DNA from 4 places in the Duganella sp. P38 genome. Region 1 is predicted to be linked to each of the others. Evidence: predicted binding sites of a transcription regulator. Region 1 holds the regulator's gene; each other region holds the start of a gene.

Region 1 (7,292 bases):
CATCGCCTGCTTGCCGGTCGGCGTGTCGATGAAGAAGACCGGCCCCAGGTTGGTGATCGGCGAGTTGACGGTCGGGTCGATATAGTTCAGGTACTGGTTGGACGAGCCCAGCTTGCGGTCGCTGACATAGCCGGTCAGGTTGAGGCGGGCCTCGCTGTTCATGCGCCAGCCGACGCCGGCCGCGCCGCTGTGCGTGTCGCCGGTGTTGGCGGTGACGGTCTGGCGGATTTGCCCGGGGAACAGGATGCCTTTGGCGTATTCGGCTTTCGGATAGCGGGCGTCGAACTGCGCCTGCGTGATGCCGAGGTTGGCCGCGGTCAGCTGGTCGTAATCCTGTACCTGCGTCGAGTCGCGGCGGAAATCCTCCTTCTTGTACGCGTAGACGCCAAACACCGCCAGGTCCTTGCCGAAGTGCCGATTCCACGCGGCGCTGGCGTTGGGCGTGCTCAGGTGGCCCAGTTCGTTATACTCGTCGCCGATCGACAGGCTGCCACCATCCTTGCGCGCCAGCGCCGAGGTGATGCGCAAGTCGATATTGCCGCTCAAGCCGCCCGGCTGCTCGGCGGCGGTCGGGCTTTTCAGCACCGTCACCGCGCTGAAGATGTCCGAGTTGAACGCGCCCAGCGGCGTCGAACCGTTCAGCACCGGCTGCGCGAACGACATGCCGTTAATCGTCGTCAGCGCGAACGTGCCCGGCAGGCCGCGCAGGTTGATGGTGGCGTTGCGCGAGCCGGCCTCGCGGTTCAGCTGCACGCCGGGGATGCGCTGGATGGCCTCGCCGACGTTGAGGTCCGGAAAGCGGCCGAGGCCGTCGGAGGAAATGCTGTCGGTGATTTCCAGCGTGTCGCGCTTCATGTTGACGGCGTCGGCGTAGGATTTGCGGATGCCGGACACCACCACGGTGTTGGCGTCGGCCGCCGGTGCCTGCTGCGCCCAGGCGTTGGACAGGCACAGCAAGGCAATGGCCGCGCTCAGCGGCCGGATCGTCAGCTTGTTCATCGGGCAGTCTCTCTTTATAGTTATTGGTAAAACGTTTTACCTGATTCATTAAAACATTTTCACCAACAGAACTCTATAAGGATTTACCACACGTTGCGTTTACACCAACGCAGCTTGCACGTTATTAGGAAATCGTTTATCAGGATTGGCGCAAAAAAGGGCGCCGTGCAGACGCCCTTTCGTCAGGTGCCGGCAGCGTCAGTCAGACGGCGGCGGCGGGTTCGTAGCTTTCCGGGATGTGCTTGATCGCATCGCGGGCGTGGCCCTGGACTTTGGCTTTGTATTTCATGACCTGGCGGTCGAGCTTATCGATCAGTGTATCGATGGCGGCGTACAGGTCTTGCGACAGGCTCTCCACGTAGACGGTTTTACCGGACAGACGCAGGTTGATTTCAGCCTTCTGGCGTTTCTCTTTCTCTTTAAGGTTATCTACGGTCAGGATGACGGCAATATCAATCACTTGATCAAAGTGGCGGGTGACGCGTTCCAGTTTATTCTGCACGTATTCGCGAATAGCTGCGGTCACTTCGAGATGATGTCCACTGATGGTGAGATTCATACACACTCCTAAAGATAAGTCGCTTCTGACGGTTCGTGCGTTGCCCATTGCGGCCGGGCGTGCAGGAACCAGGTAACTACAAAGACTTGCGGAGGCTGACTGGAGGGATTTTGAGAGCTTCGCGATATTTGGCCACAGTGCGTCGCGCAATCACCATGCCCTGTTCTCCCAGCATGTCCGCAATCTTACTGTCGGATAAAGGATTTTTCGGGTCTTCAGCTCCTGTCAATTGCACTATCAACGCACGTATCGCCGTCGAACTTGCTTCCCCGCCAGCTTCGGTGGCGACGTGGCTACCAAAGAAGTATTTCAACTCAAACATGCCGTGCGGGGTCAGCATATATTTTTGAGTTGTTACCCGAGAAATTGTGCTCTCGTGTAAAACCAGTGTATCAGCAATTTCGCGAAGCACAAGGGGACGCATGGCAACGGCGCCGTGCGAGAAAAAGTTCTTTTGTCTTTCTACTATCGCTTGCGCCACGCGCAGGATGGTGTCGAAGCGCTGGCGCATATTCTTGATCAGCCACTTGGCCTCCTGCAACTGCGCGCCCATCGCGCCCTCGCCCTTGCCCTGCTTGAGCAGGTTGGCGTACATGGCGTTGACGCGCAGGCGCGGCATGACGTCGTTGTTCAGGCTGACCTGCCAGCCGTTGCGCGATTTCTTGACGATCACATCCGGCACCACGTAATCGGACACGTCCGACGCGAAGGCCGCGCCCGGATGCGGATTGCACTGGCGGATCACGGCCTGGGCTTCGCGCAGGTCCTCGTCATCGCACAGCAGCGCTTTTTTCAGCTTGTTGAAGTCGCGCTGGGCGAACCAGGCCAGGTGGTTTTCCACGATGGCCAGCGCCATGCGCCGCGTCACCAGCGGCACGCCGGGCAAGCGCCGGATCTGGATCGCCAGGCATTCGGCGGCGCTGCGCGCACCGACGCCAGCCGGATCGAAGCTTTGCAGCAGCTTCAGCGCGGTCTGCAATTCCGCGCCCTCCACTTCCAGCTCTTCCGGCAGGCGCGCGTGGATGTCGTCCAGCGACTCCTCCAGATAGCCGTTCTCGTCGAGGCCGTCGATGATCAGTTCGACCAGCGCGCGGTCGCGCGTTGCCAGCACCGTCACGCGCATCTGTTCCATCAGGTGTTCGCGCAGCGTGCGGTGGTGCGCCTCCAGTTGCGGGCGCGCGTCCTCGTCGTCGCTGTTCTTGCTGCGGCCGGAATCGCCCCAGTCCATGTCGGCCTCGGGCGTGGTGCTTTCGGTGTCGGCGGCCGGGCCGTCGTAGGCGTCGGCCTCGGCGGCCGGGGCGTCGCCCTGCGGCGGGCCCTCGGCCGGCGCCTCGGCCGCCGGCGCCTGCGGGCTGATGGCGCCGTCGGCCAGCAGCCGCAGCGAGTGGTCGAGCGGATCGTCGAGGCGCTCCAGCAGCGGGTTATCGGTCAGCAGCTGTTCCAGTTCCTGGTGCAGCTCCAGCGTCGACAGTTGCAGCAGCCGGATCGACTGCTGCAGCTGGGGCGTCAACGCGAGGTGCTGCGACGTGCGCAGTTGCAGAGACTGTTTCATGTAAGGCTTACATACGGAAATGTTCACCCAGGTAGACGCGCCGCACCGACTCGTTGGCGATGATGTCGTCCGGCCGGCCCGATGCCAGCACCGAGCCCTGGTTGATGATGTAGGCGCGGTCGCAGATGCCCAGCGTCTCGCGCACATTGTGATCGGTAATGAGGACGCCGATATTGCGCTCCTTGAGGAAGCGCACGATGCGCTGGATCTCAATCACGGCAATCGGGTCGACCCCGGCGAATGGTTCGTCGAGCAGCACGAAGCGCGGATTGGTGGCCAGCGCGCGCGCGATCTCGACGCGGCGGCGCTCGCCGCCGGACAGCGACAGCGCCTGGTTCTCGCGCAGCTTTTCGATTTGCAAATCGGCCAGCAGGGTATTCAGCCGTTCATCGATCTCCGCCTTGGATAAAGGCTTGCCGTCCACCTTCTGGATTTCCAGCACGGCACGGATATTTTCTTCCACCGTCAGCTTGCGGAACACCGACGCCTCCTGCGGCAGATAGGACAGGCCCATCGTCGCGCGGCGGTGGATCGGCAGCGCGGAAATGTCGGTGCCGCTGATGTCGATGCTGCCGGCGTCCGACGGCACCAGGCCGACGATCATGTAGAACGAGGTGGTCTTGCCGGCGCCGTTCGGCCCCAGCAGGCCGACCACTTCGCCGCATTCGACTTGCAGCGAGACGTCATGCACGACCTGGCGCTTGCCGTAGGTTTTTTGCAGGCCTTTGACGATCAGGGTACTGCCGCAGCTTGGCTCCATCTTATCTCCCCGCTGCAGGCTGGGTGGCGGCCGGCGCCGGCGCGGCCTGCTTGCTCGACGGCTGGATCACCATCGTGCTGCGGCCGCCGCCGGGCTGGGTTTCGCCGCTCGGCGTGTTCTTGACCGCGAAGAATTCCTTGCGGCTGTCATACGAAATGAATTCGCCGTCGACCTGGCTGGCGGTCTTCGGGCCTTCGAGCTTTTTGATCTGGGCCTTGGCGAACAGCTTCACCAGCTCGGTCTTGTTGTCGTACTCGATGCGGTCGGCCTTGCCCTCGACCCACTGGTCGCCCGGGCCGTCCATCTTCTGGCGGAACGTGGCCTGCACGCCGGGGCCGCTGTGCAGCACGACGAACTGGTAGCCTTCCGGGTCTTCGGTGACCACCGCCTTCGGCGACTTCATCAGCAGCGTGCCGCGCGTCAGCACGACGTTGCCGGTGAAGGTCTTGATCTGCTTGACGTCATCGGCGTCGAGCTGGTCAAAGGTGATCTGGGTCGGCTTGCCGGAATCGGCCTTTTCCGCCTGCGCCACGCAGGCCGCCAGCGCCAGCGCGGCCGAGAGTAACAGTTTATTCATCTTCATCATTGCTTCCTTCAGTGCGCCGCGCGCGGCGGCATCGTAATGGTTCCGCGTCCGCCCAGTTCGATCTGGCGGCTGGCGTTGTTGGCCTTCATGCCGGTGCCGCTGGCGGTCGACGTGCCTGCCAGCATCTGTACCGGGGCCGTGGTTTCCATGCGTTCCTCGTCCGGGTAGACGGTCAGCGTGCTGGTCTTCAGGCGCAGTTCCTGGGCCTGCCTGGTGGCGGGCCGCACCACGTCGACATTGCCGTCGAGCCGCACGCGCGTGTTGTTCTGGTCCACATACGCGGTCTGCGCGTGGATATTCATCGGCGGCTGCTCGGACGACAGGCTGTGCACGAACGGCTTGTCGATCACCGAGACGTCGCCGATCGGGTGATGGGTCAGCTTGTCGCCGGAGACGATGTAGGCCGGCTGGCCGTTCTTGTTCATGCGTACCGTGCTGAAGCGCTCGATGATGTAATCCGGCTCCTCGCGGAACTTGTCGGCGCCGGCGCCCTGGCCGGCCTGGTTGACCACCTGCACCAGCCAGAAGCTGCCGACGGCGACGAACACGCCGGTCATCATGATCAGCGTCAGCTGCCAGCGGTGTGCTGTTCTTTTACGCATGATTAGTCCTTGTTCAAACCAGGAATTGTGCCATGACGCGCACGTAGCTGCCTTGGGCATGCATCAAGAGTTCGCACACTTCGCGCACCGCGCCCTTGCCGCCGTGGGCGACGGTGGTGTGGTGCGCCAGTTCCAGCACTTCCTGGCGGCCGTTCGGCACGGCGACGGCAAAGCCGGCCCGCTTGAGGATCGGCAAGTCCACCACATCGTCGCCGATGAAGCCGACCTGCTCGGCCGTCAGGCCGGTCTTTTGCAGCAGCGCGTGGAACGGCGTCAGCTTGTCGTGGCCGCCCTGGTGCAGATGGCTGATGCCGAGATCGGCCGCGCGGCGGATCACCTGCGGCGAGGTGCGCGCGCTGATGATGGCGGTCTGGATGCCGGCTTCCTGGATCAGCTTGATGCCAAGGCCGTCCTGCACGTTGAAGGTCTTCAGCGCCTCGCCGTCGGCGCCGTAGTGCAGGCTGCCGTCGGTCAGCACGCCGTCGACGTCGAAGATCATCAGCTTGACGCGCGCGGCCCGTTCGAGATAGGTCATGCTCATCAGATCACCTTGGCGCGGGTCAGGTCGTGGATGTGCAATGCGCCGACCAGCTTGCCGTTGGCGTCGGTCACCAGCATCTGGTTGATGCGGTACTGTTCCATGATGGCCACCGCGTCCACCGCCATTTTCTCGGGCGAAATGGTGCGCGGGTTGGCGTGCATCACGTCGCCGATGATGACCTTGCTGAAGTCCTGCACTTTGTCGATCATGCGGCGCAGGTCGCCGTCGGTGAACACGCCGACCGGCTGGTTGTCGGCGTCGACGATGGCGGTCATGCCCATGCCCTTCTGCGTGATTTCCAGCAGCGCGTCGGTCAGCCTGACGTCGGCGGTCACGCGCGGCACGGCGTCGCCGCTGCGCATCACGTCCTTGACGTGGGTCAGCAGGCGGCGGCCCAGCGCGCCGCCCGGGTGCGAGCGGGCGAAATCCTCTTCCTTGAAGCCGCGCAGGTCCAGCAGCGCCACGGCCAGCGCGTCGCCCAGCGCCAGCGTGACGGTGGTGGAGGTGGTCGGCGCCAGGTTCATCGGGCAGGCTTCCTTCTCGACCGCCACGTTCAGGTGGACGTCGGCGATGGTCGCCAGGCTGGAGCCCGGCTTGCCGGTGATGGCGATGACCTTGCTGCCCATGCGCTTGACCACCGGCAGGATGGTCATCAGCTCGGCGCTTTCGCCGGAGTAGGAAATGGCGATAAAGGCATCATCGGCAGTCACCATGCCGAGGTCGCCGTGGGCGGCTTCGGCCGGGTGCACGAACAGCGCCGGCGTGCCGGTGGAGGCCAGCGTGGCGGCGATCTTGCGGCCGATGTGGCCGGACTTGCCGATGCCGGACACGACCACGCGGCCGCGGCAATTGAGCAGCAGCGAGATGGCCTGGACCACGCTGTCGTCGTTCTCCAGGCGGGCGTTCAGCGCATTGATGGCGTCCGCTTCGTTTTGCAGCGTGTCGCGGGCAAGGCGCAGTGCCGTTTTTGCATCAAAAACTTTCAGCATTGTTTTTTCATGGGTTACACTCATGCCCAAGTATAGCCGAATTGAGAAAGCAAAAAACTTGCCAGTCACAACATAACGCGCTTGGCGCACCGCAAACAACGAACTTTTTTTACTGGCGATGTTGAAATGACGTTTTCACCCCTGGAATTGACCCTGTTGTTGCTGGGAAGCGCCGTCCTCGGCGTGGTGGCTTTCCGCATGATGCACCTGCCGCCGATGCTCGGCTACCTGACGGTCGGCATCCTGATCGGCCCCCACGCGCTGGGCCTGGCCGAGCAAAGCGAAACCACGCATGGCCTGGCCGAGTTCGGCGTGGTGTTCCTGATGTTCTCGATCGGCCTCGAATTCTCGCTGCCCAAGCTCAAGGCGATGCGCGCCATCGTGTTCGGGTTGGGGTTGGCGCAGGTAGTGCTCACTATCGTCGCAACGATGATTTTTGGCTGGACCCTGGCCACCCAGCTGCCGCCGCACCTGCACATTTCGTGGCAGGCCGCGTTCGCGCTGGGCGGCGCGCTGGCCATGTCGTCGACCGCCATCGTGGTCAAGATGCTGACCGAGCGGCTCGAACTCGAATCCGAGCACGGCCGCAAGATCATCGGCATCCTGCTGTTCCAGGACCTGGCGGTGGTGCCGCTGCTGATTTTGATCCCGTCACTGGGCGAGCGCCCCGAGGCGCTGGCCGAGACGCTGGGCTGGGCCAGCCT
Region 2 (7,292 bases), 330 kb from region 1:
CGCCCGCTTCCAGCGGCGAGCCGGCGTTGAAACCGAACCAGCCCACCCACAGCAGCGACGCACCGATCATGGTCATGGTGACCGAGTGCGGCGCCATCGACTCGCGGCCGTAGCCGACGCGCTTGCCGATCATGTAGGAGCCGATCAGGCCGGCGACGGCGGCATTGATGTGCACCACGGTGCCGCCGGCGGTGTCCAGCGCGCCCTTCTGGAACAGGAAGCCGGCCTTGGCGGTTTCGGTGGCCAGCGTGGCGGCGTCCTTGATCGCGTCCGGACCGGTCCAGAACCAGACCATGTGGGCGATCGGCAGGTAGGCGAAGGTGAACCAGATCACGATGAAGGCCAGCACGGCGGTGAACTTGGCGCGCTCGGCGAAGGCGCCGACGATCAGCGAGCAGGTGATGGCGGCAAACGTGGCCTGGAAGGCGACAAACACGAACTCCGGTATCACCACGCCCTTGCTGAAGGTGGCGGCGTAGGCGAAAGTGCCTTTGATCGGGTCGTAGATATTGTTGAGGAAGGTGCGGTCATGCAGGTTGCCGAAGAACGCATTGCCTTCGGTGAACGCCAGCGAATAACCGTAGATGCACCACAGCACCACGATCAGCGCGAAGATCATGAACACCTGCATCAGGATCGACAGCATGTTCTTGGAACGGACCAGGCCGCCGTAGAACAGCGCCAGGCCGGGAATCGTCATCAGGATCACCAGCAGCGTGGCAACCATCATCCAGGCGTTGTCGCCCTTCTGTGGCGTCGGCGCGGCGGCTGGCGCTGCTTCGGCGGGCGCGGCCGGTGCGGCGGCGGCCGGCACGGCGGCAGCGGCTGCTTCAGGCGCGGCGGCGGCCGGCGCCGACGCGGTGGCTACCGGCGCATCGGCCGGCTTGGCTTCCTGCGCCTGCACGGGCGCGGCCAGCGCCAACACCATGGAGACCCCAGCTAGCAAGCTTGTTATAGTTTTCTTCATTCTCATCTTCCTCTTAGAGTGCTTCGTTGCCGGTCTCGCCGGTACGAATACGGATCACTTGTTCCAGGTTGTACACGAAGATCTTGCCGTCGCCGATCTTGCCGGTGCGGGCGGCGCCTTCGATCGCCTCGATCGCCTGCTCGACGATGGCGTCGTCGACCGCCGCCTCGATCTTGGTCTTCGGCAGGAAATCCACCACATACTCGGCGCCACGGTACAACTCGGTGTGGCCTTTCTGGCGACCGAAGCCTTTCACCTCGGTCACGGTAATGCCTTGCACGTTGATCGCTGACAGCGCCTCACGCACCTCGTCAAGCTTGAACGGCTTGATAATGGCGGTAATCATTTTCATACGGGCCTCGCTTAGAAGGTTTTGGAAATGGTCAGGACGGCGCCGGCTTTACCCAGGTTCTTCCCGTTCCCGACGTAGGCATCCGTGTCGGCATAGACCGCCGCCAGGCCAACCGATACCACGCCGAAATCTTTGGTGACGCCAATCTTGTAGTCGGTGTAGCTGACAGCGCCGTTGTTCTTGACGTTCTGGCGGCCGACGTGCAGGTTCAGAATGTAGCCGTCGGCCACTTCCTGGTTCAGCTGGGCGTCGATGTAGCCGGAGTTTTTCGAGTCGGCGGTGCCGAACAGATTGGTGGTCGAGTGCGAATACTTGAGCGAGGCCGGGCCGACCGAAATCTGGCCGTACAGCTCGAAGGTGTTGGCGCTGGTGCTCAGCTTGTTCGACGGGTAGTAGTAATACAGGCCGCCGACGTCGTAGCTGACCACATCGTTGATGGCGCCGCGCTTGCCGCCATAGACGTCGAGCTCGACGTTGCCGTCGCCGCCGCCGTCCTTGATCCACTTGATATTGGTGGCCCAGGTGCCCACATAGAAACCAGTCGGGTTGTTCACATAGTCGGCGCCGGCCTGGATAGCAGGCTTGAGGCGGGTTTGCGAAATACCGCGGTAACGGTAGTCGCTGACAACGGCAGCGTTAAAGCTGACTTCATTGTCGGGTTTGGCCGCAGGGGCGGGTGCCGCCTCCTGTGCCTGCGCCATGGACGCGAATGCTAAGGTCAACGCAGCAATCAGGGTAAAGTTCTTGGCCATTTTCATATTGTTTTCCTAGTGAGTTGAACTTGATTAGCAGTTGCGGTTTAAAATCCTTGTTAAGCGAAGCAATGATCAGCATTCATTGGTTCTTTAGCAGAATGTGTGCCAGCTAATGTTGTTCGACAAACAGGTGCCGTATCATGGCGGACAACAGCCAAAGTGAGATTTGCCCTGAGCACAGCAGCAAAGCGCGGCGGGTTCGCACCAGATTAACGCCGTATCGCACCTTTATGGTGCAACGACAGACCAACCAGATCAAGGAATATTATGGATATGAACAATTTCTTCAATGACTTGCAAAGCAAGATCAGCCAGGCCATCGAAAATTCACCAGCAAAGGACATCGAGAAGAACGTCAAGTCCATGATGACGCAAGGCTTCGCCAAACTGGACCTGGTGACGCGCGAGGAATTCGATATCCAGACGCAGGTGCTGGCCAAGACCCGCGCCAAGCTGGAAGCGCTGGAAACCCGCCTGGCCGAACTGGAAGCCAAGGCCGCCGGCGCCAAGCCGGAAGCCGCCAAGGTGGAGATCGCCAAGGGCGAAGTGCTGTAATTTCCTGGCGCAGCCCGGACACATGGTTTGGGCTAGCGCAAAGCAAGGGCGCGGACATGCGCTACGCTGGCTGCTGGTCGCTTCCGGTTCCCTCTGCCAGCCGCACAGCCATGTCACTCGCCGTACTCAAAAGCCGCGCCCTTGCCGGCATGGAGGCGCAGGAAGTCAGCGTCGAAGTGCATCTGGCCAACGGGCTGCCGTCTTTCACCATCGTCGGGCTGGCCGACACCGAGGTCAAGGAAGCGAAGGACCGCGTCCGCGCCGCCATCCAGAACGGCGGCTTTGAATTCCCCGCCCAGCGCATTACCGTCAATCTCGCCCCGGCCGACCTGCCGAAAGAATCCGGCCGTTTCGATCTGCCGATCGCCGTTGGCATCCTTGCCGCCTCCAGACAGATCCCCGCGCGCCGCCTGCACCAATATGAATTTGCCGGCGAGCTATCGCTGTCCGGCGAACTGCGGCCGATACGCGGCGCGCTGGCGATGTCGCTGGCCACCCGCCGCGACGGCGGCTGCCTGGCCTTCATCCTGCCGCTGGCCAATGCCGACGAAGCGGCGCTGGTGTCCGGCGCCGCCATCTACCCGGCGGACTCGCTGCTGCAGGTGTGCCGTCACTTCGCCGGCAAATCGGTGGAGGGCATGCTGTCGCGCCACGAGGCGGCCCCCGTCGTCGTGGCGGCGGAATACCCGGATTTCGCGGACGTCAAAGGACAACTCTTCGTCAAGCGCGCGCTGGAAGTGGCTGCGGCGGGAAACCATTCGGTGCTGCTGGTCGGTCCGCCCGGTTCCGGCAAGACCATGCTGGCCTCGCGCTTCGCCGGCCTGTTGCCGGAGATGAGCGACGAGGAAGCGCTGGAAGCGGCTGCGGTGCAGTCGCTGACCGGCGCCTTCCGTATCGAGCAATGGAAGCAGCGGCCGTTCCGCGCGCCGCATCACACCTCGTCCGGCGCCGCGCTGGTCGGTGGCGGCTGTCAATTGCAGTTAAATCAGCGACTATCCAGCTAAATCGGCGACTTGCAACTAAATCGGCGACTACCAAAGTACGCGGTGGCTGGCTAGCTAATGATGCAGTCACGCGGCGTCTACAGCAGGGTTAAGCATGCGATGGAACTGAACATAACCATAGCGGTATGCGCCGGGTCATTACGTATTCAGCGAGTCCAACTAGACCGTGGTCGGTGATGAAACAATATTTTTGCGTTTTCGCTCTAACTTTGACGCCGCTTAAATTCGGGTATGCTGATACACGAATGGCCTAGGACCTTGACTACTCCGCCTAACGCGGACAATGGGTTTGCGTCCGCCCCAAATCGTACGGTGATCACGCCGTCCTTGGGCTGAACAGCTAGCGGTGACTTCGCCTTGGTCTTACTGAGCTTTCTGCTCTCAACCGCATCGGCCTTATACTTTGCGATCTTGACTTCGTCGGTTGCTTTTTCATTCATTTCAACTCCCACGCGATCACACTATGTAGATAGAGATAGTGTAGTCGAACATGCAAGAACCTCTCTATTTGGGAAGCCCCTTCGCGGGCGCGAACTATTCAGTTCGAGTGGAACTGCGAATGCCTGGTGGCGACTTATGAGACTCCCTGGCGAAAGTGAACCACCGTTACCGGCGGAAGATCCCCAAAATGAATCGAGCTGCTCGAAGGATTAGTTTAAAAAGCAAGTATCCCAAGTACAGGAAACACGGCAAGGCCATCAAATCCTGGTGCCACCGCATGACCGTAGCAACCACACTCACGCACATGAGTCCGAAAACGATTAAAACGTGTCCAGTCCAGTGTATCTCTCCGCCGCTCTCGTACATGCAAGATCCGCAAATCGGACAGATGTGCTGAGTCTTCATATATCGCCCGGGAATTCTGGACTGGAAGTGCCATAGACGTGGAACGACAGAACTGGAGCAACTTTGGCAATTTACGGTAGATCTCATGGATAACTTCCAACTATAGAAGGCAGAATAAATCCAAGAATAACCTAAATGTCACTTAAAGTTAACCAAATGAATTATTAAGTTGGTGGACGTTCGTAGCTAGGCCAATGATGCTGTGGGGTATGGAAAAGCCCCCACTCACCCCAACTCCGAGGCAGATATTCGGCACCAATTTACGACGGGCTCGTAGATTGAAGGACGTATCTCAGGAGGAGTTGGCATTTCGCTCGAACCTCAGCAGAACGTACGTCAGTGAAGTGGAGCGAGGAATTCGTAATGTCTCGATCGACAATATGGGGCAGTTATCGGATGCTCTTGGCGTCCCACTGAAAGACCTGGTTGATCCGGAGATGTTCTCGGCGCTTGGCAGTAAGCTCACTTAAACCGCTCACTTCGCCGAGCGGTCTTGCTCCGCATTCAATAGCCGTTTGCACGCTATTTTCGACTGACCTCAAAATACTCAATCGGGCAGGAAATCTCCGGCATAGTTCCTTCCACACATCGCTCCAGGGTTTCGATAAAGTTTCCGGTTGATAACGACGACTGTATCATTTCCACAAGAGCGATAAGAACCGCGCCAACGCCATTCTGGACATTACCGAGTGACCCCATGTCCCGTTCAACGGCCGCACGTTTAGTTGAGTCAAAGTGATACTGATACGAATTTAGCCAGTCCATCACTACTTGATATGAAAGCGGAGGCCGCCCCATTCCTTGCAGATTTAGGCGCCGCTCCAACTGTTTGAGCGTATATGCATCACGCAGCAAATCGAGGTGCCGGTGGAATGCCACATGAGTCAACCGCCTCTTTAACGCACCGATTGTCGACGGTACAAAGCTGAGTTCGTTTTGCAGCACAAACGGGCGCAACTTGAGTAGCATTGCCCATACAGCTTCTTCATCAACGTGCTTGGTGGTCACATGAGCACTCCCACCGGCGACCCACCTGAGACTAATACTGCCGCCATGTCGCTCCTGAACGAATCGCGTCGCGCGAAGATTATCGGCATGCCGGCGAAACTGAAGAAATTGTTCCCACTCATTATCGGGAATGTCGAAAGACACGGACTCCTTGCGGGAGCCATCGTTTGCAACCAAAGAAGTTTCGATCAGCAAGGGATGTATACCTAATTGATGTGATGTTCGGCGTGCCAACTGCCCAGTCCCATGATTATCTTGGCATAACTTTCTAAACGACAAGCCCCAAATAACTTCACAACCCCTATTTCGGAGACGGAAAAGGCGGGCGGCACCTGGACTGGCAAGAGACGATGTTTCGTAAAAACAACAAAAAGAAAACAAAAATACAAAATTCGTTGCTCCTTCGAAAGGAATGCGTTAGCTTTATGTAAAAAATAGGCGCATTGTGGCTGTTTTACTTTCAAATGAAGGCCATTTAAATCGACGACTGAGTTACATTAGGGCATCAGTTGCCCTACGGTAAATCATGTCCAGTAACCAAGAACCATTCGAAAATTTCCCTCAAGATGACGGTCTTTGGGCAGTTAAGCACATTGACCAGTTCCACCAGGCGCACGAAGGCACGAGATCGGCGGCAGTGAAAGTCATGCTGCAGCGCTTGCCTCCAATGAGCGTCGCCCAACTAGCTCGGATGACAGAGAAGTCCTGCCAAGACGTCATCGGCAAGCGCCGCGACGATCCATGGCCGCGGTTCGAATTCGTCGAGATATTGGTGGGCAGCCTCCCATTGGTTACCGTTGGCTTTGTTTTTAAGAACGGCGTTAAGGTAGGGCAACTGCCGCGCTGTCGAAAGGTCATAGTGCTCGCACCAGGCGAGTTCGATTCGATGGAGTTTAAGGCTGGCGAGGATACTCCACCACCTCAAGGCTGGCCCGAAAATTCACGCCACCGCACGCTGAACATTGGGGAGTATGCGGGGGTAACTGACCATACGCTACGCAACGTTTTCTTTAGCAAATCACGTCTTTGGGTGCACACCCGAGATCATGGCGAGGATAAAGAAACTTACGTTGTACCGCGTACCACGATCTTAAAAGCGTTCTACGCGCAGCACACTGAAATCGCGAAGGTAACGTGCGGTCGTTCGTGGGGGAAATATCTAGAAGAAGTTATTTGCCTGAACGACATAGAGTCTGGCCTGCGGACAGAAATTATCGATGGCGGCCGACAATGGAACATTATCCTACGCACTCTCGTGCCGGATAATTATGCCCCCATCTTAGCAGTACTTTTATTTGATGAGTACGGTAGAGCCCGCGCAGAGTCCCTGTACACGAAAAGCTTACAAGATATGGCCGGCAATCCTCGCGAGCCTTGGTATGCCAGCGCGGAAATCCCTTTACAGGCGGTGAACGAGCGGCTTCTTCTTGAGACAAGATGTATTGCGCTCAAACCACGCTTCTTTTTTGACGCCGCCGGGGTGCGGCGGGAACACCGCAAGTTTCTTGTCACGGAAATTTCGGGTGGCAGTTGGCCAAAGCATTACCCCATCATTGGGCATTCCCGCACTAATGACGCAAATGATTCACAAAATCCAGTGCCGGTAGAACTCGATAAGCCTTATTCACAGCCACGCAAACCTAGAGATGGAGATCCAACGACTTCACTAACGCAGGGAGAAGACGCCAAAGCACAATCAAGTACGACCACCATGAGAGGTGGCGAATGGAATTGGCTTCATACCCCACCCGTCACCATAAAACTCGAAAAACTATTTAGCAACCGGTACTTAGGATCGGCCGGGA
Region 3 (7,292 bases), 2.3 Mb from region 1:
GGACGCGGCCGAGGCCGCCGACGGCGCCAACGGCATCGCCATCGTCGACCACCGGCCGTTCCAGATCGTCGCCATGCCGGTCAAGGCGCCGATCACCATTGGCTGGATTGTCATGACCTTCCCGATCGACCGCCAGCTGGCCAACGACATGCGCGAAGTCAGCTCGCTGCACACCACAGTGCTGACGCGCAGCCCGCAGGGCAAGTGGCTGCAAGCCGGCTCCACCTTCGTCGGGCCGTCGGCGCAGTCGGTGGTCGAGCAATTGCAGGCCTATGGCGACAAGGTGCCGGCCAAGCCGTTCGACATCAGCGTCGAAACCGTGCAATTCAGCGCGCGGCTGCTGTCGATCGGCGAGGACAACGGCCAGACCGCCAGCGTGCTGCTGGCGCGCTCGATCGACGAGGCCACCGCCGAATACCGCCGGCTGGAACGCTGGCTGCTGCTGCTGACGCTGGTGGGCATCATCATTTCGGTGGTGATCATCGTGCTGACGGCCAAGCGCATCGCCCAGCCCATCGGCGAACTGGTGGTCACCGCCAGGCGCCTCGAAGGCGGCGACTACAAGACGCCGATCGACAGCCGCCGCGAGGACGAAATCGGCCAGCTGGCGCACGCCTTCGACGCCATGCGCGAGGGCATCTCCAAGCGCGAGCAGGAAATCCGCCGGCTGGCATACTGGGACACGCTGACCAACCTGCCGAACCGCGCGCAATTCGTGCTGCTGCTGAACGATGCGCTGATCGACGCCCAGCGGCGCGGCGAGGCGCTGTTCGTGCTGATGATGGACCTGGACCGCTTCAAGCACGTCAACGACGTCATGGGCCACAGCTTCGGCGACGCGCTGCTGCGCCAGGTGGCGGGGCGGCTGCAACTGCTGCTGGCCAACCGCCGCCAGCTGTCGGCGCAAGTGGCGCGGCTGGGCGGCGACGAGTTCGCCGTGCTGCTGCCGGCCGCCAATGTCGACGCCGCGCAGATGATGGCGGCGGAAATCCTGCAGGCGCTGGAAACGCCGCTGTCGCTGGAAGACCAGATGGTCGACATCGGCGCCGGCGTCGGCATCGCCGGCTATCCCGACAACGCCGACGACGGCGAAACGCTGCTCAGCATGGCCGAGGTGGCGATGTACACCGCCAAGCAGCGCAACGACGGCGCCGTGCTGTACGACGCCGCGATGGACAAGGGCAGCGCCAAGAGCCTGTCGCTGCTGACCGAACTGCGCAACGCGGTCGAGCGCAACGAGTTCCGCCTGCACGTGCAGCCGAAAATCGCGCTGGCCAGCGGCAAGGTGGTCGGCATGGAGGCGCTGGTGCGCTGGGTGCATCCCGAGCGCGGCAATGTGTTCCCCGACGAATTCATCCCGTTTGCCGAGCAGACCGGCTTTATCCGCCAGCTGACGCGCTGGGTGATGGAGCGCTCGGCCGAGCTGTGCCGCGAGCTGGCCAGCCAGGGCCATCATCTGAAAGTCTCGGTCAACCTGTCGACCCGCGACCTGCTGGACCAGGACCTGCCGGCCAAGTTTGCCGACCTGCTGACCCGGCACAAGCTGACGCCCGGTTCGTTCTGCCTGGAGATCACCGAGAGCGCCATCATGGACGACCCGGTGCGCGCGCAGCACACGCTGGAGCGCCTGAGCGCCATGGGGCTGGACCTGTCGATCGACGATTTCGGCACCGGCTACTCGTCGCTGGCCTACCTGAAGCGTTTGCCGGTCAACGAGCTGAAGATCGACAAGTCCTTCGTGCTGAACATGGAAAAGGACGAGGGCGACACCAAGATCGTCCGTTCTACCATCGACCTCGGCCACAACATGGGCTTGCGCGTGGTGGCGGAGGGCATCGAGAGCGAGGCCGTGTGGCGCTTGCTGGCAGCGCTGGGCTGCGACCAGGGCCAGGGCTACTTCATGAGCCGCCCGATCCCGGCCGACCAGCTGACCGGCTGGCTGGAGAAGTGGCGCGCGCCGGTGTCGGTGGCCGAGCAGGCGCTGCAAACGGACGAGGCGGAAGCGGGCTACGCCAGGTAAATGCTTTGGTTTTTTGCTAAGCCGGCGGCTACGCGTTATGATCTGTGTTCCTGATGAACCTTACCTGGATACGGATCACATGCAACGTAAAGCACTACTGGCTTCACTGATTATTTCCCAAGCCGCCATGGCGCAGACCTGCCCGGCGCCGGGCGCCGCCGTCAACTACCCGGTCACGCGCACCGTGGACCAGCAGGACAATTATCACGGCACCGTCATCGCCGACCCGTATCGCTGGCTGGAAGACGCCAACAGCGCAGAAACCAAGGACTGGGTCGAGGCGCAGAACAAGCTGACGCAAGGCTACCTGTCGCAGATTCCGAGCCGCGAGGCGATCAAGGAGCGCCTGACCAAGCTGTGGAACTACGAGCGCTTCAGCGTGCCGTTCAAGGAAGGCGGCCGCTACTTCTACAGCCGCAACGACGGCCTGCAAAACCAGTCGGTGCTGTACACGATGAAAACGCTGGCCGACGTGCCGCGCCTGCTGCTGGACCCGAACACGCTGGCCGCCGACGGCACCGTGGCGCTGGCCGGCCTGGCCGTCAGCCCGGACGGCAAGTACCTGGCCTACAGCACCGCCGCCTCCGGCTCGGACTGGAACGAGATCAAGGTGCGCGACATCGACACCGGCAACGATGTCGAGGACCACATCAAGTGGGTCAAGTTCTCGCGCACCGCGTGGCTGCACGACGGCTCCGGCTTCTTCTACAGCCGCTACGACGAGCCGAAGGAGGCCACCAAGCTGGCCGATGTCAACTACTTCCAGAAGCTGTATTTCCACAAGCTCGGCACGCCGCAAAGCGCCGATGAGCTGGTGTATGAGCGCCCGGACCACAAGGACTGGGGCTTCAGCGCCGACGTCACCGAGGACGGCCGCTTCCTGATCATCAACGCCTCGCAGGGCACGGAAAACAAGAACCGCATCTTCTACAAGGAGCTGGGCAAGAAGGACGCCAGGGTCGTCGGCCTGCTGGAGGACTTCGACGCCGCCTATGACTTCATCGGCAACGATGGCCCGGTGTTCCTGTTCCGCACCGAGCGCAACGCGCCGCGTGGCCGCATCGTCAGCATCGACACGCGCAAGCCGGGCGTGCTGAACTGGAAGCAGCTGGTGCCGGAAAGCAGCAATACCATGGTGTCGGCGTCGCTGGTCAACAACCAGCTGATCGTCGACTACCTGAGCGATGCGCACAGCCTGGTCAAAGTGTACGACCTGAAGGGCAAGGCGCTGCACGACATCGAACTGCCGGGCCTGGGCACCGCCGGCGGCTTCAGCGGCAAGCGCGCGGATACCGAAACCTTCTACTCGTATACCAGCTTCAACACGCCGTCGACCATTTATCGCTACGACCTGAAAACCAATAAGAGCAGCGTCTACCGCCAGCCCAAGGTGGACTTCGATCCGGGCGCGTTTGAAACCCGCCAGGAATTCTTCACCTCGCGCGACGGCACCAAGGTGCCGATGTTCATCGTCTCGAAAAAAGGTCTCAAGCTCGACGGCAACAACCCGACCTACCTGTACGGCTACGGCGGCTTCAATATTTCGCTGACGCCGGCCTTCTCGGTGGCCAACCTGGCGTGGCTGGAAATGGGCGGCGTCTACGTCATGGCCAACCTGCGCGGCGGCGGCGAGTACGGCGAATCGTGGCACGCGGCCGGCACCAAGCTGCACAAGCAAAACGTGTTCGACGACTTCATCGGCGCGGCCGAATGGCTGATCTCGCACAAGGTCACCTCGCCGGCCAAGCTGTCGATCGGCGGCGGCAGCAACGGCGGCCTGCTGGTGGGCGCGGCCATGACCCAGCGCCCGGACCTGTTCGCGGCGGCGATTCCGCAGGTGGGCGTGCTGGACATGCTGCGCTTCCACAAGTTCACCATCGGCTGGGCGTGGACCTCGGACTATGGCTCGTCCGACAATCCGGAAGAGTTCAAGGCGCTGGTGAAGTACTCGCCGCTGCACAACCTGAAGAAGGGTACTTGCTATCCGGCCACCATGATCACCACCGCCGACCATGACGACCGCGTGGTGCCGGCCCACAGCTTCAAGTTTGCCGCCGCCGCGCAGGCCGACCAGGCGCCGGGCGGCGCGCCGATCCTGATCCGCATCGACAGCAAGGCGGGCCACGGCGCCGGCAAGCCGACCAGCAAGCAGATCGAGGAAGTGGCCGACCGCTGGGGCTTCCTGACGCGCGCGCTGCACATGCCGGGCGGCGCACCAGCGGCGGAACCAGCCAGGCTGTCCGCACCAAAATAAGGCCTTGTTTTAGTGCGCACCGGCTCGGTGCGCATTTTGCACCAATGTGAAAATCCATTGAAATCAACCACTTAAACTTTTGCACCAAATTGGAACGATTATTGCTTCTTGCATGAAACGTTCTTAATAGTTGCATTGTTTTGGGGAGTGATTTTGATGGATGCACACAAAGACGGCGCCAACGCGTTATTTATACTGCTCGGCGCCATCATGATTCTGGCCATGCATGCCGGCTTTGCCTTCCTTGAGCTGGGCACGGTGCGCAAGAAAAACCAGGTCAACGCGCTGGTCAAGATTCTGGTCGATTTTGCCGTATCGACCATTGCGTATTTCTTCATCGGCTACAGCATTGCCTATGGCATCAATTTCTTCTCCTCGGCAGATGTGCTGGCCGACAAGAACGGCTATGAGCTGGTCAAGTTCTTCTTCCTGCTGACTTTTGCCGCCGCCATTCCGGCGATTATCTCGGGCGGCATCGCCGAGCGGGCGCGTTTCCACCCGCAGACCATTGCCACCGCCTTGCTGGTCGGCCTGGTCTACCCGTTCTTCGAGGGCATAGCCTGGAACGGCCGCTTCGGCATCCAGGACTGGCTGACGGCGAACTTCGGCGCCGCCTTCCACGACTTCGCCGGCTCGGTGGTGGTGCACGCGGTCGGCGGCTGGATCGCGCTGCCGGCGGTGCTGCTGCTGGGCGCGCGCCGTGGCCGCTACACCAGGAACGGCGGCGTGGCGGCGCATCCGCCGTCGTCGATTCCGTTCTTGGCGCTGGGGGCGTGGATATTGACGGTCGGCTGGTTCGGTTTCAATGTCATGAGCGCGCAGTCGCTGGACAAAATGAACGGCCTGGTCGCCGTCAACTCGCTGATGGCCATGGTCGGCGGCACGCTGGTCGCCCTCCTGATGGGCAAGAACGATCCCGGTTTCGCCTACAACGGCCCGCTGGCCGGTCTGGTGGCGGTATGCGCCGGCTCTGACCTGATGCACCCGCTGGGCGCGCTGATTACCGGCGGCATCGCCGGCGCGGTGTTTGTATGGATGTTCACGCTGGCGCAGAACAAATGGAAGATCGACGACGTGCTGGGCGTGTGGCCGCTGCATGGCCTGTGTGGCGCCTGGGGCGGCATCGCGGCGGGAGTGTTCGGTCAGAAGGCGCTGGGCGGCGTCGGTGGCGTCTCGCTGCTGTCGCAGCTGGCCGGCACGGCGCTCGGCGTGGCCATCGCGCTCATCGGCGGCTATGCGGTGTACGGCGTGCTGAAAGCCACGATGGGCCTGCGGCTGGACCCGGAAGAGGAATTCCAGGGCGCCGATCTGTCGATCCACCGCATTTCCTCGACGCCGGAACGCGAGGTCAATTGGTGAACAGGCCGCAAGTCAGCGGTGGATCACCACCATCAGCGCCTTCGCCTCGGCCTTGCCGGCGTTGCGGATGACGTGCTGCTGGTCGGCTGGGTAGCGCGCGGTCGCGCCCAGCTTGACCTTCTTCTTGCTGGCGCCCACTTCCAGCTCCACCGAGCCGTGCAATAACGTCAGGTGTTCCTGCGCGCCGGGATCGTGGCCCTGCGAGGCCAGCTCGCCGCCCGGCAGCAGCGTCAGTTCATACCATTCATATTTGCTGGCCAGCTCCAGCGGCCCGAGGATGCGCAGCACATAGCCGGCGTGCAGGCCGGGCAGGGTGGGCGTCTCGTGCGCTTCGACCACGCGGATGGTTTCCGTCTCCCGCGCCGCCGTCGCCAGCAGTTCGCCGATCTGCACGCCCAGCGCGTTGGCCAGGCGCCAGGTAATTGCAATGGTCGGATTGGCCTTCTCGCGCTCTATTTGCGATAACATGGATTTGGAAACGCCGGCGATGCGCGACAGGTCTTCCAGCGTCAGGCCGCGCGCCAGGCGCAGGCGTTGCAGGGCGGCGCCGACTTCCGGCGGGGCATTGTTTGGAACGGATGTTGTCATTGTTATTGGGTTGCGGAGTTCACTGGATCGCTTTAGAATTCAATATATCGAATTTGAGTTCGGCATAACGAATTTCGCATAAGATAGTGAAATCGTATCACACACAAGGACCATCATGAGCGACAAAAAAAGCAACTTCTACAGTGGCCTCCAGCAGAATCTGGATCAATTGCGCGAGCAGGGGCTGTACAAGCCGGAACGCGTATTGGCATCGCGCCAGGGCTCGGAAGTGGTGAGCGAAGATGGCCGCACCCTGATTAATATGTGCGCCAACAACTACCTCGGCCTGTCGGGCCAGGAGTGGGTGGCGCAGGCGTCGATCGACGCCACCGAAAAATACGGCTACGGCCTGTCGTCGGTGCGCTTTATCTGCGGCACGCAGACGGTGCACAAGCAGCTGGAGCAGGCGATCTCCCGCTTCCTCGGCACCGAGGACACCATCCTGTACGCGGCCGCCTTCGACGCCAACGGCGGCGTGTTCGAGCCGCTGTTCGACGAGAACGACGCCATCATCTCCGATGCGCTGAACCACGCGTCGATCATCGACGGCATCCGCCTGTGCAAGGCGGCGCGCTTCCGCTACGCCCACAACGACATGGCCGACCTGGAAAAGCAGCTGCAGGCGGCTGCCGACAAGCGCCACAAGATCATCGTCACCGACGGCGTGTTCTCGATGGACGGCACCATCGCGCAGCTGGACAAGATCGTTGAACTGGCCGACCGATACGGCGCGCTGGTGATGATCGACGAATGCCACGCCTCGGGCTTCATGGGCAAGACCGGCCGCGGCACGCACGAGCATCACAACGTGATCGGCAAGATCGACATTATCACCGGCACGCTGGGCAAGGCGCTGGGCGGCGCCATGGGCGGCTTTACCTCCGGCCGCAAGGAAGTGATCGAGATGCTGCGCCAGAAGTCGCGTCCCTACCTGTTCTCGAACACGCTGGCGCCGTCGATCGCCGGCGCCTCGCTGGCGGTGCTGGAGCGCCTGTCGTCGTCGACCGAGCTGCGCGACCGCCTGCACGAAAACACCGCTTACTTCCGCAAGGAGATCGAGCGTATCGGCTT
Region 4 (7,292 bases), 1.2 Mb from region 1:
GCGTCACCCTCAGCGTGCGCACGCATGGCGACAAGGCGGCGGTGGAGGAGGCGATACGCCAGCTTTGGCCCCAGTACTTCCCCGATCAGATACTGAAAATAGAGCGCGCCGGCGCTATCCTCGCCGCCAACTACGAGGACGACGCACGCATGGTGCGCCTGCTGGCGTCTGCCAGCGCGGTCGCCTTGCTGATCGCGGCTTTCGGCACCTACACGCTGTCGGCCAATACGGTGCAGCGCCGCGCGCGCGAAATCATGCTGCGCAAACTGCATGGCGCCCGCCGCGCCGATATCGGCCTGCTGGTCATTCGTGAAACCGGTGCGTTGATCCTGGTCGCCGCCGCCATCGGCCTGCCGATCGCGCTGCTGCTGATCCGCCGCTACCTCGGCGGCTACGTTGAACATGCACCAATCGGCTACTGGACTTTGCTGTTTGCGCTGGCGCTCACCGTCGTCATTACGGTTGGTGCAGTCAGCCGCCATGCGTGGCTGGCTATGCGTCTTTCGCCAGCCAACGCGTTACGCAACGGCTAGCGGCGTTGGCTACAGGATGGCGATGGCCTTGAACTGCGGCGCGCGGCGGCGGGAGACTTCGACGCGTTGTCGGTCGCTCAGGGTGAGATCGAGGCCGCCGGATTCGTTGGTTTCGACGCTGGCCACGTGGTCGAGATTAACGATATGGCGGCGGTTGGCGCGGAAGAAGTGCTGCGGGTCGAGCTTTTCCTCCAGCTGGTTGAGAGAGCGCAGCATCAGCGGCTGGTGCTGATCGAAGTAGACGCGCGTGTAGTTGCCGTCGGATTCGAACAGGCGGATGTCCTGCAAGGCCACGAACCAGCATCGCTCTCCATCTTTGATGAACAGCTTTTTCGGCGCCACCGTGGCGGCAGTGGTCTGACGGCGTGCCGCGCAGCGTTGCAGGGCGGAGGCCATGCGCGCCGCCTGTATCGGCTTCTGCAAATAATCCAGCGCGTTGACTTCAAACGCCTGCAAGGCGTATTGGTCGAAAGCGGTGGTGAAGATCACGTCCGGCGCCTCGTCCAGGGCCGCCAGCATATCGAAGCCAGAGCCGCCGGGCATCTGCACATCAAGGAAAATCAAGTCCGGCTTGAGCGCATTGATCTGCGCCACACCATCGGCAGCGTTGACCGCCTCGCCGACAATCTCCACATCGGGATGCGCGGCCAGCAGGCGCTTCAGTTCCGCACGCGCCAGGCGCTCGTCGTCGATCAGTAATGCCCGCATCTACGCAGCCTCCGGTAACGTCAGCGTGGCGCGCACCCAGCCACTATTCTCGATCAGGTCCACGCGTGCGCCGTCACCCAGCACCAGGGCCAGTCGTTTGCGCGCATTCGCCAGCCCCACTTGGGTGGAATTTGAAAACGGCGCCAACGCACCCTTGTTGGCGATCTCGATCAGCACCGTGCCATCCTCCATGCGTCGCGCCAGGATGCGGATTTCGCTGCCGGCGGCGCTGTTCTCCACGCCATATTTGACCGCGTTTTCCACCAGTGTTTGCAGCGACATCGGCGGAACGCGCACCTGATCCAGTCCAACGCCGACTTCCACGCTCACCTGCATGCGCTCTTCAAAGCGAATCTTCTCGATGGACAGGTATGCCTGTACCGCTTCGATTTCCGCCGCCAGCGGGACCGTGTCATGCTGGCCCGATTGCAGCGCGTAGCGCATCACGCTTGCCAGCTGGTCGATCATCAGCGATGCCGCATCGGGATCTTCGTAGATCAACGCGCGCACGCTGTTCATGCTGTTGAAGAAAAAGTGGGGATTGACCTGCGCCTGCAAGGCGCGCAGTTCCGCATCCTTGGCCGCCACTTCCAGCCGCAACGCTTCGGCCTCCGCGCGGTTGGCGCGGCGCAGCGATATCACCGCCATGTAGAAAATATTCCAGACCAGGTAGATAGCCCACCACGACGCCAACGCGGCGGGCACCCAGCCGAAGCCCCGGTCCATATGCGCCGGCTGGAACACCAGATAGCCAAGGTACTGCACGGCGGTGTGGAGTGTGCCAAGCACCAGCACGGCAATGGCGATTCTCTTCCAGCTGGTGCGCTGACGGTTGCGGATGCGCCGCTTGATTATCCGGTGCCATACATCGGTAATCACCAAGCCGCTGCACGCGCCCCACACCATGACCCACATCAGCCCCTGTACGCGCCAGGCGCCCATGAGCAGGGAAAACAGCGGCAGAAAGCCCCAGCCGACCAGCTGGAAAATCCAGTACCAATTCAGGCGGGCGAGCAGGGGGCGGGCGTGGTGCATGGCGTTAGTTGAGGAAGTTATCGATGCGATCATACATCCAGGCCGGATCGTCGTACATGATGAAGTGGCGCGCGTTGTCCGCCATTTCTACGCGCACGCCCGGCAGCTTCGCATACTGCGCGGTGTAGATCGCGGTGATGGCCTGCTTGGGCGCATAGTCCTTGTAGGCTACCCAGGTGCCCAGCACCAGCGTTGGCGCCTTGATGCGGCTGATGTCGTCGCGCAGGTCGGCCGCCATCAGCTCCGTCATGCTGTCGATGACGGTATCGCGGTCCGACGCTTTGCCGCTGGCGAGCGCGCGATCGATGTCTTCCTGTTTGGTGATCATCGTGCGCAGTGTGCGCAACTGGTTGGCCTTGAAGGTCTCGGCGTCCTGGCCCTTCATCATGTTGCGCATGCCTTCTGCCTGCTGTTTCAATTGCTCGCGGGTGATGGTCGGCAGTTGCGTGGCGCCCAGCGCCGGCAGCGAGTCGACGATGATCAGGCGGCCCACTTGCTGCGGATGGTCCGCCGCCAGCTTCATGCCCAGATAGCCGCCCAGGCTGTGGCCTATAATGATCGGCTTGTCGAATTTTTTCTCGCTGAGGTAGGCGCTCAGTTGCTGTTCCACGGCCGGCAGCAAGGGTTGCTTGATGGCTGGTTGGCCGGCGAAACCGGCGAGCGTCAGCACGTGGCACTGGTATTTCCCTTTGCCGCAGTAGCGCGCCACTGTAGCATCCCATACGCTGCCCGAGGAGCCGAGGCCGGGAATCAGGATGATGGGGGCGCCGCTGCCGGTCACGTCGACCTTGAAGGCGGGATGCTCTGCGGCGCCGGCGTAGCCGAACATCAGGGTGGCGGCAAGGGCGGCGATGGTTTTGGTCAGCATTGCGTTCTCCGTAATCAGTAAGTGTGGCCATGCTATCGGCGCACGGCGGCGCGGGCGACAGCTTTGGGATGAGTGGCGCGTCCCGCCGGATGAACGGTAGTCAGCCCTCGGCCTTCAACTTGCGCCATAGCGTGGTGCGGCTGATGCCGAGGTAATCGGCGGCGGCGTCGCGGCGGCCGCCGAATCGCGCCAGCACGTCGGAGACACGCTCATTCGGCCGTCCGCCCAACGCGGCAGGCGTGGCGACGGGGGCGGGGGCGAAGGCCGAAGCGGGCGCGGAGGAGAGCGCCGGCGCCAGGTGCATGGCGGACCTGCCGGCGAGTTCCGGGGCGACGCTGAGGACAAAGGCCGGCGTCAACGCCTGCAACGGTTCGGCGGCGAGGAACAGCGCCAGGCGCTCGGTCAGGTTGCGCAGCTCGCGCACGTTGCCGGGCCAATCGTAGCGCTGCAACAGCGGCGCGCACGCAGCCATCTCCGCATGCAGATTCGGATGCGGCCGCGCGCCCAGCGACGCCAAGGCATTCTTCAGCGACCATTCCGCCAGCGGCAGCACGTCCTCGGCGCGCGCGCGCAGCGGCGGCAGCGTCAAACGCAGCACCGCCAGCCGATAGAACAGGTCGGCGCGGAAGCGTCCCTCGCGCACGCGCTGTTCCAGATCGCAGTGCGTGGCGCTGATGATGCGCACATTGACTGGTATCGGCCGCGTGCCCCCGACCCGCACCACCTCGCGCTCCTCCAGTACGCGCAGCAGGCGCGTTTGCAGCGTCAAGGGCATCTCGCCGATTTCATCGAGGAACAGCGTGCCGCGATTGGCCGCCTCGAACAAGCCCGCGTGGCCGCCACGCCGCGCGCCGGTGAATGCGCCTTCCTCATGCCCGAACAGTTCTGATTCCAGCAGCGATTCCGCAATCGCGCCGCAATTCACCGCCACAAACGGGCGGTTCTGCCCCAGCGTGCGCGGCGCCTCGCGGTGAATCGCCTGCGCCACCAGCTCCTTGCCGCAGCCGGTTTCACCCTGTATCAGCACGGTGGCCGGCGATTTCGCATACAGCACCACGGCCTGCCGCACCGACTCCATCGCGGCCGAATCGCCGCGCAGATCGTTCAGGCCATGTTTTGCGCGTAGTGTATCCGTCACTACCGCATTGCGCGCGCGGTGGCGGTTGGATTCCAGCTGCGTCAGGCGCGCCATCTCCAGTGCGTCGTCGAAGGCATGACGGATCGACGCGGCCGAGTACACGAACACGCCGGTCAGACCCGCTTCCTCCGCCAGATCGGTGATCAGCCCCGCACCGACAACGGCCTTGATGCCGGCCGCTTTCAGATCGTTGATCTGGGCGCGCGCGTCTTCTTCGGTAACGTAAGTGCGCTGCTCGACATCGAAGCCGAAGGTGGCGGAAAACTCTGCCAGCTCCGCCAGCCGCTCCTGATAGGTGACGATGCCGATGCGCTCCGATACGCGGCGCGCGCGCGCCAGCGCCTGCATCACATCCAGCCCGCTGAACTTCGCAATCACCACCGGCACCGATAGCCGGCCTTTCAGGTACGCCGCGTTGGAGCCGGCCGCGATCACCGCATCGCAGCGCTCAGTCGCCAGGCGCTCGCGGATATGCCTGGCCGCTTCGTCGAAACCGAGATTGACCGGTTCAATGGCGGCCAGGCTGTCGTATTCGAGCGTGATGTCGCGGAACAGATCGGACAGGCGCGACACGGAAACCGTCCAGATAACCGGCTTGTCGTTGACGTCGAAGGGCATGGGCGTGGAATGTCGCATGTTTCAATTATAGTTCAAATATGTTTCAGTGTTTCGTGGTGAAACGTCCGGCCCGGCGTAACGTGTTGATTTATATAGATTGTGCTGATGGCATGGCCCTTGCAATAGATAGCGCAATTCAACGTAACAATGAAAGGTTACCCACATGAGTCACTATTCCGCAGGCGCCGCGTTCCGCAGAGCCGTCCAAGAGGAATCGCCGTTGCAGGTGGTTGGCGCCATCAACGCCAATCATGCGCTGCTGGCAAAGCGCGCCGGCTTCAAGGCGATTTACCTGTCCGGCGGCGGCGTCGCGGCCGGCTCGCTCGGCCTGCCGGACCTCGGCATCTCGAACCTGGACGACGTGCTGGTTGACGTGCGCCGCATCACCGACGTGTGCGACCTGCCGCTGCTGGTTGATATCGACACCGGCTTTGGCGCCTCCGCCTTCAACGTCGCGCGTACCGTCAAGTCCATGATCAAGTTCGGCGCCGCCGCCATCCACATCGAGGATCAGGTAGGCGCCAAGCGCTGCGGCCACAGGCCGGGCAAGGAAGTGGTGAGCCAGCAGGAGATGGCGGACCGCGTGCGCGCCGCGGTGGATGCACGCACGGACGAGCAGTTTGTGATCATGGCGCGCACCGACGCGCTGGCGGTGGAAGGGCTGGACCGCGCGATCGAGCGCGCGGTAGCGTGCGTGGAAGCGGGCGCCGACATGATTTTTGCCGAGGCGCTGACCGATATCGGCATGTACAAGCGCTTCGTCTCCGCTGTGAAGGTGCCGGTGCTGGCCAATATTACTGAATTTGGTTCGACGCCGCTGTTTACCAAGGACGAGCTGCGCGACGCTGGTGTGGACATCGTTCTGTATCCGCTGTCCGCTTTCCGCGCCATGAACAAGGCGGCCGAGAATGTATACGGCGCGATTCGTCGCGACGGCACGCAGAAGGATGTGCTCGATTTGATGCAGACGCGCGAAGAACTCTACCAGAGCATCAACTACCACGAGTTTGAACAGAAGCTCGACGCGCTGTTCGAGGCACAAAAGAAATAACCGTCGCTCGCGCGCAGGCGGGAGCTTATAGAAATAACCGTCGCTCCCGCGCAGGCGGGAGCCTATACTCAGCATGGATTCCCGCCTGCGCGGGAATGACGTGCCGTCTGGAGACTGATATGACTGAATCGACTTTCAAGCCTAAAAAATCCGTCGCCCTGTCGGGTGTCGCCGCCGGTAACACGGCACTTTGCTCGGTCGGCAAAACCGGCAATGACCTGCACTATCGCGGCTACGACATCCTGGACGTCGCCACCACCTGCGAGTTCGAGGAAATCGCCTACCTGCTGGTGCACGGCAAACTGCCTGCCGGAGCGGAACTGCGCGGCTACAAGGCCAAGCTGAAATCGCTGCGCGGCTTGCCGCAGGCGGTGAAGTCGGCGCTGGAAGCGCTGCCGGCGTCGGCGCACCCGATGGATGTGATGCGCACCGGCGCTTCGGTGCTGGGCTGCGTGCTGCCGGAAAAGGATGACCACAACGTGCCGGGCGCGCGCGACATCGCCGACCGCCTGATGGCGTCGTTCGGCTCGATGCTGCTGTACTGGTATCACTACAGCCATAACGGCAAGCGCATCGAAGTGGAAACCGATGACGACTCGATCGGCGGCCATTTCCTGCACCTGCTGCATGGCGAGAAGCCCAAGGACAGCTGGGTGCGTGCGATGCACACCTCGCTGATCCTGTACGCGGAACACGAGTTCAACGCCTCCACCTTCACCAGCCGTGTCATTTCCGGCACCGGCTCCGACATCCACTCGGCCATCACCGGCGCCATCGGCGCGCTGCGCGGTCCTAAGCACGGCGGCGCCAACGAAGTCGCCTTCGAAATCCAGAAGCGCTACGAAAATCCGGACGAAGCGGAAGCCGATATCCGCAACCGCGTCGCCAACAAGGAAGTGGTGATCGGCTTCGGCCACCCGGTGTACACGGTGTCCGATCCGCGTAATGTGGTGATCAAGGAGGTGGCGCGCCAGTTGTCGGAGGAAGCCGGTTCCACCAAAATGTTCGACATCGCCGAGCGCCTGGAATCGGTGATGTGGGAAATCAAAAAATGTTCCCGAACCTGGACTGGTTCTCCGCCGTGTCGTACCACATGATGGGCGTGCCGACCGCGATGTTCACGCCGCTGTTCGTCATATCGCGCACCTCCGGCTGGTCGGCGCACATCATTGAACAGCGCATCGACAACAAGATCATTCGCCCAAGCGCCAACTATGTCGGCCCTGAAGACCTGAAATTCGTCCCGATCAAGGACCGCAAATAATCATGAACACCGCATTCCGCAAGCCCTTGCCGGGCACCCAGCTAGACTACTTCGACGCGCGCGCCGCCGTCGATGCG

Evidence for each region. Region 1 encodes sigma-54, which starts transcription at its own class of promoters, with help from an activator protein. Its sites were predicted from a motif close to TGGCANGNAANCTGCTTT; they were not measured.
Region 2: the regulator sigma-54 is predicted to act here: its motif matches at 2,165-2,182, upstream of ACRQ5J_RS05375 (TorF family putative porin).
Region 3: the regulator sigma-54 is predicted to act here: its motif matches at 4,365-4,382, upstream of ACRQ5J_RS14660 (ammonium transporter).
Region 4: the regulator sigma-54 is predicted to act here: its motif matches at 5,007-5,024, upstream of prpB (methylisocitrate lyase).

Annotation. Positions count from the first base shown of each region.
Region 1 is NZ_CP193936.1:850,219-857,510, reverse strand. Features, by position in the region: gene ACRQ5J_RS03920 (TonB-dependent receptor) at 1-999, opposite strand, end outside; gene hpf (ribosome hibernation-promoting factor, HPF/YfiA family) at 1,202-1,558, opposite strand; gene ACRQ5J_RS03910 (RNA polymerase factor sigma-54) at 1,635-3,110, opposite strand; gene lptB (LPS export ABC transporter ATP-binding protein) at 3,118-3,870, opposite strand; gene lptA (lipopolysaccharide transport periplasmic protein LptA) at 3,872-4,453, opposite strand; gene lptC (LPS export ABC transporter periplasmic protein LptC) at 4,465-5,058, opposite strand; gene ACRQ5J_RS03890 (KdsC family phosphatase) at 5,072-5,599, opposite strand; gene ACRQ5J_RS03885 (KpsF/GutQ family sugar-phosphate isomerase) at 5,599-6,588, opposite strand; gene ACRQ5J_RS03880 (cation:proton antiporter) at 6,715-7,292, shown strand, end outside.
Region 2 is NZ_CP193936.1:1,181,350-1,188,641, reverse strand. Features, by position in the region: gene ACRQ5J_RS05385 (ammonium transporter) at 1-973, opposite strand, end outside; gene ACRQ5J_RS05380 (P-II family nitrogen regulator) at 981-1,319, opposite strand; gene ACRQ5J_RS05375 (TorF family putative porin) at 1,331-2,077, opposite strand; gene ACRQ5J_RS05370 (accessory factor UbiK family protein) at 2,342-2,629, shown strand; partial or broken gene ACRQ5J_RS05365 (YifB family Mg chelatase-like AAA ATPase) at 2,740-3,597, shown strand; gene ACRQ5J_RS05360 (helix-turn-helix domain-containing protein) at 4,674-4,949, shown strand; gene ACRQ5J_RS05355 (hypothetical protein) at 5,002-5,682, opposite strand; gene ACRQ5J_RS05350 (hypothetical protein) at 6,014-7,292, shown strand, end outside.
Region 3 is NZ_CP193936.1:3,154,325-3,161,616, forward strand. Features, by position in the region: gene ACRQ5J_RS14650 (putative bifunctional diguanylate cyclase/phosphodiesterase) at 1-2,020, shown strand, start outside; gene ACRQ5J_RS14655 (prolyl oligopeptidase family serine peptidase) at 2,100-4,274, shown strand; gene ACRQ5J_RS14660 (ammonium transporter) at 4,431-5,633, shown strand; gene ACRQ5J_RS14665 (helix-turn-helix domain-containing protein) at 5,646-6,221, opposite strand; gene kbl (glycine C-acetyltransferase) at 6,337-7,292, shown strand, end outside.
Region 4 is NZ_CP193936.1:2,018,131-2,025,422, forward strand. Features, by position in the region: gene ACRQ5J_RS09250 (FtsX-like permease family protein) at 1-533, shown strand, start outside; gene ACRQ5J_RS09255 (LytR/AlgR family response regulator transcription factor) at 543-1,241, opposite strand; gene ACRQ5J_RS09260 (sensor histidine kinase) at 1,242-2,276, opposite strand; gene ACRQ5J_RS09265 (alpha/beta fold hydrolase) at 2,281-3,144, opposite strand; gene prpR (propionate catabolism operon regulatory protein PrpR) at 3,245-4,918, opposite strand; gene prpB (methylisocitrate lyase) at 5,064-5,951, shown strand; partial or broken gene prpC (bifunctional 2-methylcitrate synthase/citrate synthase) at 6,071-7,215, shown strand; gene acnD (Fe/S-dependent 2-methylisocitrate dehydratase AcnD) at 7,218-7,292, shown strand, end outside.